Regions from separate parts of the Neorhizobium sp. T25_13 genome, predicted to be linked through region 2. Evidence: predicted binding sites of a transcription regulator. Region 2 holds the regulator's gene; the other holds the start of a gene.
What was found. The regulator HrcA, encoded in region 2, represses chaperone genes, less so after heat shock. The targets are predictions, from matches to a motif close to GTTAGCACTCNCNNNNNGNGAGTGCTAAC.
Positions count from the first base shown of each region.

Region 1: a site for HrcA is predicted at 2,059-2,087, ahead of groES (co-chaperone GroES). Genes of this name have one in related genera too.

Region 1 covers NZ_PVBI01000006.1:156,576-164,649, reverse strand. Annotated here, with positions in the region: gene C5J22_RS15895 (TIGR01459 family HAD-type hydrolase) at 1-197, opposite strand, end outside; gene chrA (chromate efflux transporter) at 324-1,658, opposite strand; gene groES (co-chaperone GroES) at 2,143-2,439, shown strand; gene groL (chaperonin GroEL) at 2,498-4,141, shown strand; gene C5J22_RS15875 (translation factor GTPase family protein) at 4,249-6,186, opposite strand; gene C5J22_RS15870 (sodium:proton antiporter) at 6,455-7,996, shown strand.
Region 2 covers NZ_PVBI01000005.1:165,040-173,113, forward strand. Annotated here, with positions in the region: gene ptsN (PTS IIA-like nitrogen regulatory protein PtsN) at 1-87, shown strand, start outside; gene C5J22_RS13535 (helix-turn-helix transcriptional regulator) at 161-484, opposite strand; gene C5J22_RS13540 (VOC family protein) at 573-935, shown strand; gene grpE (nucleotide exchange factor GrpE) at 990-1,631, opposite strand; gene hrcA (heat-inducible transcriptional repressor HrcA) at 1,749-2,828, opposite strand; gene rph (ribonuclease PH) at 3,006-3,722, shown strand; gene C5J22_RS13560 (VOC family protein) at 3,745-4,152, shown strand; gene rdgB (RdgB/HAM1 family non-canonical purine NTP pyrophosphatase) at 4,161-4,805, shown strand; gene hemW (radical SAM family heme chaperone HemW) at 4,812-6,005, shown strand; gene C5J22_RS13575 (bifunctional 2-polyprenyl-6-hydroxyphenol methylase/3-demethylubiquinol 3-O-methyltransferase UbiG) at 6,016-6,609, opposite strand; gene C5J22_RS13580 (LysE family translocator) at 6,619-7,203, opposite strand; gene dnaA (chromosomal replication initiator protein DnaA) at 7,242-8,074, opposite strand, start outside.

The sequences.
Region 1 (8,074 bases), on a different contig from region 2:
TGCTCGATGACGCCGGGAGCCGTGCGCGGCGAATTGGTGATCAGCACGACGGTGGCGCCGGCTTCGCGGGCCGCGGCGAGCGCCCGGCAGGAATGCTGGAAAGCCTCGACACCGTTGTGAACCACACCCCAGACGTCCGAAAGGACCACGTCGTAGTCGCCGATCACTTCGTTCAGATTGCCGATGCGCTTTGCCATGTAACCTTCCCATCTCGCAAGTCCCGGGTCACATGACAAACCCGGTTAAGGATTACAAGAGATATTCGGGAGAAAAGCCGCGCCCGCATCGGCGACGCTGGCAAGGGTAACTCTTCCACTTCGTCCCTAGCCCGCTACCGCCAACCGGACGGCAAGGCCCACGACCGCGCTGACGGCCAGGACCGGCACCATGCCGATCTTCATGCGGAAGAGCAGGAAGGCCGATACCACGAAAAGCAGGAAGGCGAGCGGATCGAGCGTCGTCCAGGCCGGCCAGAAAAGCCTCAAGCCGGCCGCGGGCCAGAGGGAAATCTGCTCGACCTCGCGGAACAGGACGTGCAGGCCGAACCAGATGGCGAGGTTGAGGATGACGCCGACAACCGCGGCCGTGATGGCCGACAGCGCCGCCGAAAGGACCGGATTGCCGCGCAGCCGCTCGATATAGGGTGCGCCTGCGAAGATCCAGATGAAGCTCGGCACGAAGGTCGCCCAGGCGACCAGCAGGGCGCCGATCACGCCGCCGGCGACCGGTCCGAGACCGGCGGCTTCCCGGAAGCCGACCAGGAAGCCGACGAAGGACAGCACCAGAACCAGCGGCCCAGGCGTCGTTTCGGCAAGCGCCAGCCCGTCCAGCATTTCGCCAGGTTTCAGCCAGCCGTAATTGTCGACCGCCACCTGCGCCACATAGGCGAGCACCGCATAGGCACCGCCGAACGTCACCATCGCCATCTTGGAGAAGAAGGTGAACATGACGGCCAGGCCTTCCGGCGCCGAGAACATCCACAGCAGCAGAAGCGGAAGCTGCCAGACCGCGATCCAGAAGACCAGTGTGGCGATCGCCGTCAACGGCTTCGGCCGTTTCGGCAAGTCGATCACGTCGGAGCTTTTGGCTGCTCCGCTGCCTCTGCGGGCGGCAAAGAAGCCAACTAACCCGGCCAGAAGCACCACGAGCGGAAACGGCAGGCCGAAGAAGAACAATGCCACGAAGGCAGCCGCCGCGATGCCGAACAGGAGGCGGTTCTTCAGCGTCTTGCGGCTAAGGCGGATCACCGCCTCGACAACGATCGCGAGGACAGCCGCCTTGAGGCCGAAAAACAGGCCGGTCAGCCAGCTCGTATCCTGATAGAGGGCGTAGGCCGTCGAAAGGGCGATGATGACGGCCAGCCCCGGAAGCACGAAAAGAAGGCCGGCGATCATGCCCCCGCGCACCCCGAACATCAGCCAGCCAATATAGGTGGCCAGCTGCTGGGCTTCCGGTCCCGGCAGCAGCATGCAGTAGTTCAAGGCATGCAGAAAGCGCGCCTCGGAAAGCCAGCGCCTTTCGTCCACCAGGGTCCGGTGCATCAGGCCGATCTGCCCAGCAGGCCCGCCGAAGCTCAGGACCCCGATCTTGGCGAACACCGCCGTCAGCTCGCCGAGCGTCGGCTTCACCGCAATCTCGTCCTTCACCGCCTGATCCATCATTGCCTCATGCTCTTCCGCAACGGTTACCTGTCGTCCATGGCGTCATGTACCCCCCGGGCGCGGAAGCTCGCCGCCCCCTCTAGGAGCCATATGTGAAGGCCGTATGAAGGAAGCGAACTTCGGGCATGGCGCCACGTTGCGGCATTCGCAGGCCTCGGGCGGCTGTTAAACGCGCCGGCGCCTTTCTTCCACCAAAGTCCGGTGCAACATGCCGACCTGCCCGGAGAGGTAGCTTAAACCCGAGACCCGATGTGGCCGGTTGCGGTCATCAGTTCCGCCAGGCGCAGGCGTTGCCCAGCATCCGTATCGTTAAGCGTATTTCCCATGAGTTCCGAGCCGTCCCGAAAATTTTACGGCCGTTCTTGACTCATCCGCCGGTCACCCTTATCTCGACGCGGCTGGCACTCTCCAAACGGGAGTGCTAACAGCACCGAGATACGGGTTTCCACCCGTCCATGTCATTTGATCGAGGGATTAGACAATGGCAAGCACCAATTTCCGCCCCCTTCACGACCGCGTCGTTGTTCGTCGCGTCGAATCCGAAGCCAAGACCAAGGGCGGCATCATCATTCCTGATACCGCCAAGGAAAAGCCGCAAGAAGGCGAAATCGTCGCCGTCGGCACCGGCACCCGCGACGACAAGGGCAACATCACCGCTCTCGACGTCAAGGCTGGCGATCGCGTCCTGTTCGGCAAGTGGTCCGGCACCGAAGTCAAGCTCGACGGCGAAGACCTTCTGATCATGAAGGAATCCGACATCATGGGCATCATCGGCTGATCTCAGTCGGTTGCTTTCACTGAAATATCGCTGACACCCCTTTTCAGGAGTTCCCAAAATGGCAGCTAAAGAAATCAAGTTCGGCCGCACCGCGCGCGAAAAGATGCTGCGCGGCGTCGACATTCTCGCCGACGCAGTCAAGGTAACGCTCGGCCCGAAGGGTCGCAACGTCATCATCGACAAGTCCTTCGGCGCTCCGCGCATCACCAAGGACGGCGTATCGGTCGCCAAGGAAATCGAACTTGACGACAAGTTCGAGAACATGGGCGCCCAGATGGTCCGCGAAGTTGCTTCGAAGACCAACGACATCGCGGGCGACGGCACCACGACTGCTACCGTTCTTGCCCAGGCCATCGTTCGCGAAGGCAACAAGGCCGTTGCAGCCGGCATGAACCCGATGGACCTGAAGCGCGGCATCGATCTCGCCGTTGCAGACGTCGTCAAGGATCTCCAGGCCAAGGCCAAGAAGATCTCGACCTCGGAAGAAGTCGCACAGGTCGGCACGATCTCCGCAAACGGCGACAAGCAGGTCGGTCTCGACATTGCTGAAGCCATGCAGAAGGTCGGCAACGAAGGCGTCATCACCGTCGAAGAAGCCAAGACCGCAGAAACCGAACTCGAAGTCGTCGAAGGCATGCAGTTCGACCGCGGCTACCTGTCGCCCTACTTCGTCACCAACCCGGAAAAGATGGTTGCCGATCTCGACGACGCTTTCATTCTCCTCCACGAGAAGAAGCTCTCGAACCTGCAGGCGATGCTCCCGGTTCTCGAAGCCGTCGTCCAGACCGGCAAGCCGCTCCTGATCATCGCTGAAGACGTCGAAGGCGAAGCTCTTGCGACGCTCGTCGTCAACAAGCTGCGTGGCGGCCTCAAGATCGCTGCCGTCAAGGCTCCGGGCTTCGGCGATCGCCGCAAGGCCATGCTCGAAGACATCGCCATCCTGACGGGCGGCACTGTCATCTCCGAAGACCTCGGCATCAAGCTCGAAAATGTCACGCTCGACATGCTCGGCCGCACCAAGAAGGTCTCGATCTCCAAGGAAAACACCACGATCGTCGACGGCGCCGGCTCCAAGGCCGACATCGAAGGCCGCGTTGGTCAGATCAAGGCTCAGATCGAAGAAACCACTTCCGACTACGACCGCGAAAAGCTGCAGGAACGTCTGGCCAAGCTGGCCGGCGGCGTTGCCGTGATCCGCGTCGGTGGCTCGACGGAAGTCGAAGTCAAGGAAAAGAAGGACCGTATCGACGACGCCCTCAACGCGACGCGCGCTGCCGTTCAGGAAGGCATCGTACCGGGCGGCGGCGTTGCCCTGCTGCGTTCCTCCGTCAAGATCACCGCAAAGGGTGCAAACGACGACCAGGAAGCCGGCATCAACATCGTTCGCCGCGCTCTGCAGTCGCTGGTTCGCCAGATCGCTGAAAACGCTGGTGACGAAGCTTCGATCGTGGTCGGCAAGATCCTCGAAAAGAACGAAGACAACTACGGCTACAACGCCCAGACGTCTGAATATGGCGACATGATCACCATGGGCATCGTCGACCCGCTCAAGGTCGTTCGCACGGCTCTGCAGAACGCAGCTTCGGTTGCTTCGCTGCTGATCACCACCGAAGCCATGATCGCCGAACTTCCGAAGAAGGAATCGGCAGGCGGCGGCATGCCTGGCGGCATGGGCGGAATGGGCGGCATGGACATGATGTAAGACCTCCGGGTCTTCACATCTGAGCCAACCGGTTCAGTTGAGAAAAGGGCGATCCTCGGATCGCCCTTTTTGTTTTGTCGTCGATTACCGGCCAATCCGATGACGTTTCAGCGCATACGGAGCAGATACTCGGTGGCATTGAAGGGATTGGCGCCCGAACGTCGGCGCGAACGCGGCGGATCGGGCATCCGGGCATAGTGATCGAAGGAATATTCCATCGTACCCATGCCGCTTGTCAGCCCCGGCAATTGTTGCAGTATGCCTTGGGTCGTCGTGGATGCAATCGTGCCTTCCAGCCGGGCCACGCCATTTGCAATCGCCGTTTCCCTGGTTATCGCACCGGATTTCGCAAGCATGGCATGCACACCGCTTAAAGCCGCGGCAGGCACTTCGAGGCAAAAGTGGTCGATCGGTTCGCAGACGATGGTTTGCGCCGCCGACAGAGCAGCCGCCAGCACCAGCGGCGTCAACCGACGAAAATCGGCAGCGGTGCTCACCGGCGAACTATGCCGGGCCGCGGTCATTGCGACGTGGCAATCGATGATCTGCCAGCCGAAAGGCCCCTGTTTCAACGTTTCGAATACGGTGTCCTCGACCGCCCGATAAAAGCTTGCGGGCATTTGGCCGACATCCACTTCCAATGCGAAGCTGTTGCCGGCCCCTTCCGGGCGTGGCTCGACGCGCAGCCCGACTGTCGCCATGAAGGGATTGGGCTCCTTGAATATGATCTCAAGGCCGGCACCGGTTCCGACAAGCCTTTCCACGCAGATGACCGTGCTCTCCTCGAAGATCGCTTCGAGACCGAAATCCGCCAGCAGGGTCGATTGGATGACCTCCTTCTGCACCTCGCCATACAGCGACACGAAGACTTCGTCGGCGTCGTCGTTGCGACGCAGGTTGATCAGCGGGTCCTGTTCGGCCAGTTGGTTCAGCGCCAGCCAGAGTGCCGCGTTGTCGAAGGGGCGCCTGGCCAGCACCCGGGTTTCAAGTGTAGGCGGAGCAAAGTGAGACCGACCGCCGGAAAGCAGATCGCCTCCCACCGCATCTCCTATCCGAGCGCTGGCCAGTCCGTTTACGCGGGCGATCTGCCCTGCGTGGAAACTGGTGACGGGATGGGTCCCGCCGGCCTCGAAAACCTGGATTCCCGTCACCCTTGCCGGGCCTTTGCGCAGATCCAGGTATTGCCGAAGCTGGACTGTGCCGGATGTCAGATACATGTAGGACAGCTTTTCGCCGCCCCACCCGCGTTCGATCTTGAAGATCTTCCCTTCAACCGGGCCATCCGGGTCGAGCGCGCGGCTGGGCAGCAGCGTCGCGATGGCCGATGTCAGCGCAGACAAGCCGACGCCGGTCATCGCCGCTCCTGCGAATGTCGGGTGCACCAGCCCTCTCGCGACCTGATCGACCAGAGAGTTTCCGAGCCTTTCGGCGGTCAGACGGTCCGGGGCCGTGACATAGTCACGGAGCAGTGCGTCGTCGTTGTCAGCCAGCGTTTCGCTGAGTACCGTGAAAGACGGTTCGGCAAGCAGGTCGGGCGTCTCCACCTGTACGAGTTTGCTGCCGGGGTCGATGACGGCGGACATGGCAATAGGCTGCACCGCCAGCTGGCGGGCGATATCCTCCAGCACAAGGTCATACTGAGCGCCCATCCGATCGACCTTGTTGATGAAGAAGACGAACGGCACGGCGAGGCGCTGCAGCGCTCGTACCAATACGCGGGTCTGTGCCTGCACGCCCTCGACCGCCGAAACGACGACGACCGCAGCGTCCAGCAATCCAAGTACCCGCTCCACCTCGGCAATGAAATCGGGATGGCCGGGCGTATCGACGAGGTTGACGGCCGTGTCGCCAATCGTAAAGGACACGACCGCAGCGCGAATGGTGATACCGCGCAGGCGTTCGATCTCAAGGCTGTCGGTCTGCGTATCGCCGGTATCGACGCTGCCTAGCCTGTCGATCACGCCGGCATTAAAAAGGAGTCTTTCCGTAAGGCTAGTCTTGCCTGCGTCCACATGGGCGAGGATGCCCAGATTCAAAGTGCGCATAGATCCTCAACTTCTCAGAATTTCGAACGTGATTTTCGTGAGAAGGGACTCGGCGCATTGGGACCTCTATGTGCTGATGACCACGGCTTGATGCAAAACCTCTCGTCTTTTGCGGAGGCGCATGTCCAGCTGTACGGAAGTCTCCGAGGATATGTCAAGCGTGGCCATTCCGCCCTGGCGAACACGAGGCAAGCGGCGCCCATATGCCTCAAACCAATTGCGCAAACCCGCAGCTGACAAAGACCCAGACCACAATTACAGTCGCGCCATGAGTTTCTTCGAGAGCCTGCTCGTCCTGCTGCTTGTCGCGATCGTGCTCCTGCAGATCTCGCGCCGGCTTTCCGTGCCCTATCCGTCGATGCTAGCGCTGGCGGGTGCCGCCGTCGCGCTGGTGCCGGGCATGCCCTATATCTCGCTCGATCCGCACACCGCACTGGCGCTGTTCATCGCGCCGGCGCTGCTCGATGCCGCGTTCGATTTTCCGCTCGGGACGGCCCGCCGGTTCTGGGTTCCGCTGCTTGTCTTTGCGATCGGCGGCGTATGTGCGACCGCGGCCGTCGTTGCCTTTGCAGGATGGGCTTTTGCCGGGTTGCCGATTGCAGCGGCGCTGGTGCTCGGTGCGATCGTCGCTCCCCCCGATGCGGCGGCGGCGACGGCAGTGCTGTCTTCGATGTCGATCCCGCGCACCACCGATACGGTCCTCCGGGGCGAGAGCCTGTTCAACGATGCGGCGGCGCTGCTGATCTTCGATGCGGCGCTCTCCGTACAATCGGCCGGCAGTCTCGACACCGGCGTCGCGCTGCATCTTTCCGTCGCCGTGCCCGGCGGCCTGCTGCTCGGCATCCTTGCCGCCTGGGTGGTCCGGTATCTCATGCGGTTCGTCGCCGGCACGCTCGGCGGCGTCCTCCTGCAGTTCGTCCAAACCTTCCTTCTGTGGATCGTCGCCGAGCGGCTCGGCCTGTCGGCGGTGCTTGCCATCGTCGCCTTCGCGATGACGCTGGCGAGAAGCAGCGAAGCCCGCTCCTCGGCCCGCATGCGGGTGCAGTCCTATGCGGTCTGGACTGCAGTCGTCTTCGTGCTCAACGTCATGGCCTTCCTGCTGATGGGCATGCAGGTTCGCGACATCGTCGGCGGGATGCCGGCGGATCATCTTTGGGATGCTGCGCAGTTTTCGCTGATCACCATCGTGATCGTCGTCGCCGTCCGTTTTATCGTCTGCGTCGGCTACAATCGCCTCACCGCCTGGTACGAGCGCAGCCGCGGCAGGCCGGAACCCGCGACGACGACGCAGGCGCTGCTGGCCGGGTGGTGCGGCATGCGCGGCCTGGTGACGCTTGCGACCGCCTTTGCCCTGCCGATGGACTTTCCGCAGCGCGACGTGGTGGTGCTGACCGCTTTTTCGGTGGTTCTTGCGACCCTCGTCGTCCAGGGACTGACGCTCACCCCGATCATCCGCTGGCTCGGCCTCGACCGCCGTGCCGAAGGGCATGGCGAACTCGCCGTCCTGCGCAGCAAGATCGCCCTCGCCGGCCTTTCCAGGCTCGACGGCGCGACCGAGACGGAGGCGGAACTGCTGCGCTCCAAGTTCCGCATCGAGCAGCTGGCCGCTACCCGTATCGAGGACGCCAACGCGCTCGAGACCTACCGGCGGCTCGCCCTGACGGCGATTGCCGCGCAGCGCGAAGAGCTGGAAAAGCTTCGCTCGGTGCACAAGGTCAATGTCGACGAATACAATCTGCTGCTCGAGGAGATCGACTGGCGCGAACTTTCGGTCCTGCCGGAAGATGCGCGCAGGATCGAGGAAATCTGATCCGCCGTTCAATCAGTACTGTGGCGGGTAACGGCGAGCCGGCGCGGCATGCGAAGGGCGGCCTGGAAGCCGCCCCCG
Region 2 (8,074 bases):
GACCTTGTCGCCAAGCTGCGCAAGACCGATTCCGCTTCGGCGATCTATGCCTTCCTCAACGAGGAGCAGGCAAACCACGCCGCCTGACCGCATACACATTCGTGGGGACGAAACGAACCGCCCGGCCGCTGACAAAGCGCCGGGCGGTTTTGTTTGCGTGCTACCCTTCCAGATCCGATTTCAGCCTATCCATAAGTCTCACCGCATGGGCGGCATAATCGCCGATCCAGCGATCGTTGATGGACTTGATGGGCAGGGAATTGAGGTAGTTCCAGCGCTCCCTGCCCTCGCGCCTGACAATCACCAGATCGGCCTCTTCCAGCACTTTCAGATGCTGCATGATCGTGCAGCGATCCATGTCGGCGAAGGTCTCGCAGATGCTGCCGGTGGTTTGCGGCCGGCCCTTCAATTCATCGAGGATCAACCGCCGCCTCGGGTGGGCAAGCGCCTTGAAAACTGCGTCGATATCCGCTTCGCTTGACATGTTATGTTTTTATAACATATTTTGCCTGCCAGCAAGGAACTCGCATATCGCGGTTCCGGTTTTCCACGGTGAAGAGGAGGAGAATGCCATGACGGACAGGCTATACGGCGGCATCGACATCGCCATGAAGGTCCCGTCGCATCAATATCAGGCGACGATCGCATTCTACCGTGACACGATCGGCCTCAAGGAGTTCATCGACAAGGCACCCGCCATCGGTTTCGAACTCGGGCCGAACAAGCTCTGGATCGACGAGGCGCCGATGATGAGCCAGGCCGAGATATGGCTGGAATTGTTTACGGGTGATTTCGACGATGCGGCAGCGCATCTTGAGAAATCGGGCGTCGTACGCTGCGACACGATCGAGCCGCTGCCGGAAGGCTTCAAAGGCGGCTGGATCACCAGCCCCGCCAATATCATTCACATGGTGCGGGAACCGGAGGCCTGGTAGGCGCTCAGACAAAACAGGCCGGGCGGCGCGAGGCCGCCCGGCAAATCGTAGAGGTCAGGCGTTCTTTTCGCCGGCGGCTTCCGCGGAGGCTTCCGCCTTCGGGCCACCCTTTGCGACACCGACCATGGCAGGCCGGAGCACGCGTTCGCCGATCGTGAAGCCGGCTTGGACGACCTGAACGACAGTATTGTTCGGGACGGCGGGGTTCGGGATCTCGAACATGGCCTGGTGGAAGTTCGGATCGAACTTCTGGCCTTCAGGATCGATCTTCTTCACACCGTGGCGCTCCAGAGCGGACAGCATCGAGCGCTCGGTCATCTCGACGCCCTCCAGGAGCGTGGTCAGCGAGGCATCCGCCGTGGCGCGCATTTCGGTCGGCACGGCGTCCAGCGCCCGGCGAAGATTGTCCGAAACGGCGAGCATGTCGCGCGCAAAGCCGGCCGCCGCATAGGACTTAGCGTCCTTGATTTCGCGTTCGGTGCGGCGGCGCAGGTTGTCCATTTCGGCCGCCAGCCGCAGGAAGCGGTCGCGCAGCTCATTATTTTCGGCTTTCAGCAATTCCAGCGGATCCGGTTCGGCGGCAGGCGCCTCGGCATTCTTCTGGTTGGCCGCGTCCTCAAGAGCAGATGCTACGGCTTCCACGGTGTTCTCCGCGGCAGTTGCGTCAGGTCCGTTCTTGTTGGTTTCGTCGGTCATGACGGTCTCCGGTTATTCTTGGCTTGGATTTACGGGCTTGGATTTGTGCCCGATATCGAGGTTTAAAGTGAAAAAATCAAGGCTTGCTGGGAAAGTTGGGGCGGCTCGGTCGCGAATTCAGCGCGACAGCCTGGCAAGCAGCTGCGCGGTGTAATCCACCATCGGCACGATGCGCGAATAGTTGAGCCGCGTCGGCCCGATGACCCCGACGGCACCGACGATCCGGTCTTCGCCGTCACGATAGGGCGCCACGATGAGCGAGGAGCCCGACAGGGAGAACAATTTGTTTTCCGAGCCGATGAAGATTCGCACGCCCGGTCCCTTCTCGGCGAGATCGAGGATCTCGATCAGGCTGTCCTTCTTTTCGAGATCGTCGAAAAGCAACCGCAGGCGATCGAGATCGGCCACATCCGCCAGGCCTTCGAGCAGATTGGCCCGGCCGCGGACGATGAGCTGGGTCGGCTTGCCTTCCTCGCTGTCGCCGGACCAGACCGCAAGGCCGCGCTCGACCAGTTCCTGCGAGAGCGCATGGAGCTCGCCCTGCACCTGATCCTTGAGCGTCTTCAGCTGGCCGCGCAGTTCCGGAAGCGTCTGGCCGCTCAGGTGGGCGTTGAGGAAATTGGCCGCCTCGGTCAGCTGCGACGACGTCACGCCGGCCGGAAGTTCGATGATACGGTTTTCCACCTGGTTATGATCCCCGACAAGCACCGCAAGCGCCTTGGTCGGCTCGAGGCGGATGAACTCGACGTGCTTCAGGACCGGGTCGCTCTTGGTGGTAATGACGATCCCGGCGCCGCGCGAGACGCCCGACAACATGCGACTCGCCTCCGCCATCAGGCTTTCCATCGGCTGATCGCGATCCGCGGGCCGGATTTGCCGGTCGATATTGGCACGCTCCTCGGCGGAGAGGTCTCCGACCTGCATGAAAGCATCGACGAAAAAGCGAAGCCCGGACTGGGTCGGCAGGCGGCCGGCGCTGATATGCGGGGAGTAGATGAGCCCGAGTTCCTCGAGATCGCTCATCACATTGCGCACCGACGCGGGCGACAGCGATATGGGCAGCAGGCGGGAAAGGTTTCGAGAGCCGAGCGGCTCGCCGGTCTCCAGATAGCTTTCCACGATGCGGCGGAAAATTTCGCGCGAACGGTCATCGAGCACAGAGCCGCTGTCCCTACCCGTCGATGCCGAAAATCCCATCTAAAACTTCACCGTTCCGTTGTTCTTTCGACAAAATATAGTCATTCGCCGCGCCTTCTCCAAAGGGAAAATCGCCACGGGCATAATCAATCGCCCGCAGAGCGCCTTAGGCCTTTTTCTTTGCAAAAGCCTGGCCGGGGCCGTAGAAGGCGGAAACAGAAATCCAGGGAGTGAAGCATGCGGCCTTCAGGCAGACAGTTGAACCAGATGCGCAAGGTCTCATTGGAGCGCAATTTCTCCAAACATGCCGAAGGTTCCTGCCTCGTCAAGTTCGGCGACACGCATGTGCTGTGCACCGCGAGCCTGGAGGAAAAGACGCCGCCGTGGCTGCGCAACAGCGGCAAGGGCTGGGTGACCGCCGAATACGGCATGCTGCCGCGCGCCACAGGCGACCGCATGAAGCGCGAAGCCGCTGCCGGAAAGCAGGGCGGCCGCACCCAGGAAATCCAGCGCCTGATCGGCCGCTCCTTGCGCGCCGTCATTGATCTGGAAGCGCTCGGCGAAAAGCAGATCACCATCGACTGCGACGTTATCCAGGCGGATGGCGGCACGCGCACCGCTTCGATCACCGGTGGCTGGATTGCGCTCTACGACTGCCTGAAGTGGATGGAAGCCCGCTCGATGACCAAGGTTGACAAGGTGCTGAAGGACCATGTCGCGGCGATCTCCTGCGGCATCTTTGCCGGCCAGCCGGTTATCGACCTCGATTATATCGAGGATTCGGCTGCGGAAACGGATGCGAATTTCGTGATGACCGGCACCGGCGGCATTGTCGAGGTGCAGGGCACGGCCGAGGGCAAGCCTTTCAGCCAGGAGGAATTCCTGAAGCTTTTGGCACTGGCCCAGGACGGCACGCAGGAACTGGTGGCGATGCAGAAGCAGGCGATTGCCTGACACTCGCTGAAAGAGGTGCTGTTTGATCGAAGGCATTCTCGAAACTGCACTTTATGCTGACGATCTCGATGCCGCCGAGACCTTCTACGGCGGCATTCTCGGGCTTGAAAAGGTTCTGCGCGCCGGCAACAGGCATGTGTTCTTCCGTTGCGGGCCGGGCATCCTGCTGATCTTCAATCCTGCCGAGACGGTGAAGCCATCACCGGCCGGTGCATTACCGGTTCCGCCCCATGGTGCGACGGGACCCGGGCATATCTGCTTTCGCATGACGAGCGAGGCGATTGACTTGCTCAAGGAAAAGCTCAACAAGGCAGGCATTGCCATCGAAAGCGATTTCCGCTGGCCGAACGGTGCCCGCTCAATCTATTTCCGCGATCCGGCCGGCAACAGCCTGGAATGCGCAGAGCCGAGGCTCTGGAATATCGAATAGGAATTGTAATGCGCAAGCTCGATACGAAAACGATCGTCGTCGCCAGCCACAATGCCGGAAAAATCCGCGAGATTGCAGAGCTGATCGGTCCCTTCGGCTTTTCCGCGAAATCCGCCGCCGAGCTGAAATTCGAAGAGCCCGACGAAACGGGCACGACATTCGAGGAAAACGCCGCGATCAAGGCGCTCGCCTCCGCCAGAGCCTCCGGACTGCCGGCGTTGTCGGATGATTCTGGCATCGTCATCGACGCGCTCGACGGCGCACCAGGCGTCTATACCGCCAACTGGGCGGAGCGTGAGGATGGCAGCCGCGACTTTCAGATGGCGATGGAAAAGGTCGAGAAGGCGCTGGAGGAGCGCGGTGCGACCAAGCCGGAGCAGCGTGGTTGCCGCTTTGTCAGCGTGCTTTGTCTCGCCTGGCCGGATGGACACACGGAAATGTTCCGCGGCGAGGTGGAAGGCACCGTGGCGTGGCCGCCGCGCGGCACCCAGGGTTTTGGTTATGACCCGGTCTTCCAACCGCAGGGCTATGATATTACCTTCGGTGAAATGAGCAGTGATCAGAAACATGGCTGGAAACCCGGCGAGCCGGAAGCGCTTTCGCACCGCGCGCGGGCCTTCAAGCGTTTCGTCGAAACCTGCCTGGAGGCTTGAGGCGCTTTGAATTCAGTCGCCCCTCTCCTTCCCGATACCCTTCTGCCCGATACCGGCGAACCGGGCTTCGGCATCTATGTGCATTGGCCGTTCTGCGCGGCCAAGTGCCCCTATTGCGATTTCAACAGCCATGTGCGCCACCAGCCCGTGGACCAGCCGCGCTTCACCGCCGCCTTTCTGAAGGAAATGGAAGTGATGCGGCGGATGAGCGGCCCGAAAACCGTCACCAGCATTTTCCTCGGCGGCGGCACGCCCTCGTTGATGGATCCTGCCACGGTCTCGGCGATACTCGACGGCATCGCCAAGCACTGGCATGTTCCTGACGGTATCGAGATCACCATGGAAGCCAATCCCTCCAGCGTCGAGGCAACCCGTTTCCGAGGCTATCGCGCTGCCGGCGTCAACCGCGTCTCGCTCGGCGTGCAGGCACTCAACGATCCGGACCTCAAGTTCCTCGGTCGGCTGCATGACGTTGCCGATGCCCTGAAGGCGATCAGGCTGGCGCGGGAGATTTTTCCGCGCATGTCGTTCGACCTCATCTATGCACGACCGAAACAGACGGTCGAGGCTTGGGAAGCGGAATTGAAGGAAGCGATATCCTACGCGGTCGACCATCTGTCGCTCTACCAGCTCACCATCGAGGAAGGCACGCCCTTCTATGGCCTGCACAAGGCCGGCAAGCTGATCGTGCCGGATGACGACCAATCCGCAGCGCTCTACGAGGCGACGCAGGAAATTACCGAGCGGTTCGGCATGCCGGCCTACGAGGTTTCCAATCACGCCCGCCCCGGTGCTGAAAGCCGCCACAACCTGACCTATTGGCGCTATGGCGAGTATGCCGGCATCGGACCGGGCGCCCACGGGCGCCTGATGCGCGGCAGAAACAAGATCGCGACCTCCACCGAACGGCGTCCCGAAACCTGGCTGGAACAGGTGGAGCGTGTCGGGCACGGCATGCTGGACGAAGAAATCCTCGGCTTCGAGGAACAGGCCGACGAGTTGCTGTTGATGGGCCTGCGCCTGCGGGAAGGCGTCGATCTCGCCCGCTGGCAGCAGCTTTCCGGCCGGGACCCGGACCCGATCCGCGAGGAGCGGCTGCTGGAACACGGCTTCATCGAACGCCTCGGCAATTCGCGTCTGCGCTGCACGCCGTCCGGCATGCTGATCCTCGACGCAGTGGTTGCCGATCTGGCTTGCTGAAATCCGGCCTCTAGGCTTTTACCGCCAGCACATGCAGCCAGTCGGTCGGCTTTTTGTCGTAACCGCTGCCGTGCACCTCATCGATATCGACAGAAGCCCAGGCGGAAGCCCCGTAGGCCGCGCTTAGCCAAGCCTTGGACGGATAGTTATAATAACGTCCGAGGCCATCATAACCTTCGGCTTCGCCAGCCTTGAAGCTCGCGTAGAAGACGCCGCCCGGGTGCAAGGCCTTGTGGATGCGGCCGAGAATGCCCCCGAGCTCCGCCCGCGGCGCATGCAGGAGGCACGCATTGGCCCATATGCCGTCAAACGCCGAGACAACATCGATCTCCCCGAAACGGAGCACGCCAACCGGCTTGCCCAGATGTCTGGCAGCCTCCTCCGCCATCTCCGGCGTGCCATCCGTGGGCGTGACGTCGAAACCCCGCGTGATCATCACCGCGCTGTCCCGCCCGCTGCCGCAGCCGAGTTCGAGGATGGCGGCACCAGGTGCGAGTTTTGACAGGAAGCTATCGAGGCGGTGCGTGCTCGGTGCGGAATGCGCCGCGTAGGTCACCGCGTTTTCGCTGTAGAAGCTGGCCGTCGGATCCTTTTCGATAGCCATTGATGATCCTCAGCGCTGCGACATCAGCAGCTTGGTGCCAAAGCCGACAAAAACCATGCCGACGCCCAGATCGATCTTCTTCTTCGCCTTCAGATAGGCTGCGGCCACGGTTCGGTGGGTGATCAGCGCGACCAGGAAGGTATAATAGACCGTCGAGACGGCGACCATGACGGCAATCGCCGCCAGGCCATACAGGAAGGGCGTGCCGGCCGGCATGGTCGCAGCGAAAAGACTGGCGACGAAGAGCGCAGATTTCGGATTGGCAAGGTTGGTTGCCAGCCCCATCCTGTAGGCGGTCTTGAGCGGCACCTCGATACGAGCCGCCACGATATCAGCCGACTGGCGCGACTTTCGCGCATCCAGGAATATCTTCAATCCAAGCCAGACGAGGTAAAGCCCGCCGACGATCTTGAGCGCCACATAGGCGAAGGGAGCCGCCTGGAAGAGGGCATTGATCCCCAGCCAGCCGGCGAAACCCCAGCAAAGCGTGCCGGTAATGGTCCCCATCGCCGCCAGGATCGGCACGCGGCGCGGCGCGGTCAGCGCATAACGCATGACCAGAAGCGTATTGGGCCCTGGCGTTATGCACGCCACGGCCCAGATCGTTGCGACAGAGAGCAGAAACATGGATTTTAAGCGTTGTTCTCGTTGATCAGCCGTTTCAGCAGTTCTACCTCGTGGCTGAGCTTCGTGTCACCCGAAATCAATTCCTCGATCTTGCGGACGGCATGCAGGACGGTCGTGTGGTCCCTGCCGCCGAAACGGCGGCCGATCTCCGGGAAGGAACGCGGCGTCAGCGTCTTCGACAGATACATGGCGATCTGGCGCGGCTTGACGATGACGCGAGTGCGGCGGTTGGAGACCAGTTCCTGTCGCGACACATTATAATGACGGGCGACGATGCGCTGGATGTCCTCGATGCGGACGCGCTTGGCTTCGCCTGCGCCCACCAAATGGGCGAGCAGCTCATCGACACGCTCGATCGACAGGGAGGGCTCGAAGGAGCGGCGGAACAGAAGCTGGTTGAACGCGCCTTCCAGCTCGCGACCGCTGGCGGTCACATTGCGTGCGACGTGGCTCAGGATTTCCGCAGGGATATCCAGCGACGGATCGTCCTGGCGGGCAGTCGCCAGGCGGCCCTTGATCATCTCGAGGCGCATCTCGTAGTCCGGCGCCTCGACTTCGATCGCCACACCGCCCTGCAGACGCGAGCGGACGCGCGGATCGAGCGATTCCAGCTCCCAGGGCGCCCGGTCGGCGGCAACCACCACCTGCTTGGCGCTGTCGAGCAGCATGTTCAGGAGATGGCAGAACTCGTTCTGGATCATCTTGCCCTGCAGGAACTGCATGTCGTCGATGATCAGCAGATCGATATTGCGCAGCGAGTCCTTCAGCGTCAGCGCGTCGTTGTCGCGGATCGCGGTCGCAAAGCGCCACATGAAATATTCCGCCGTCAGATAGACGA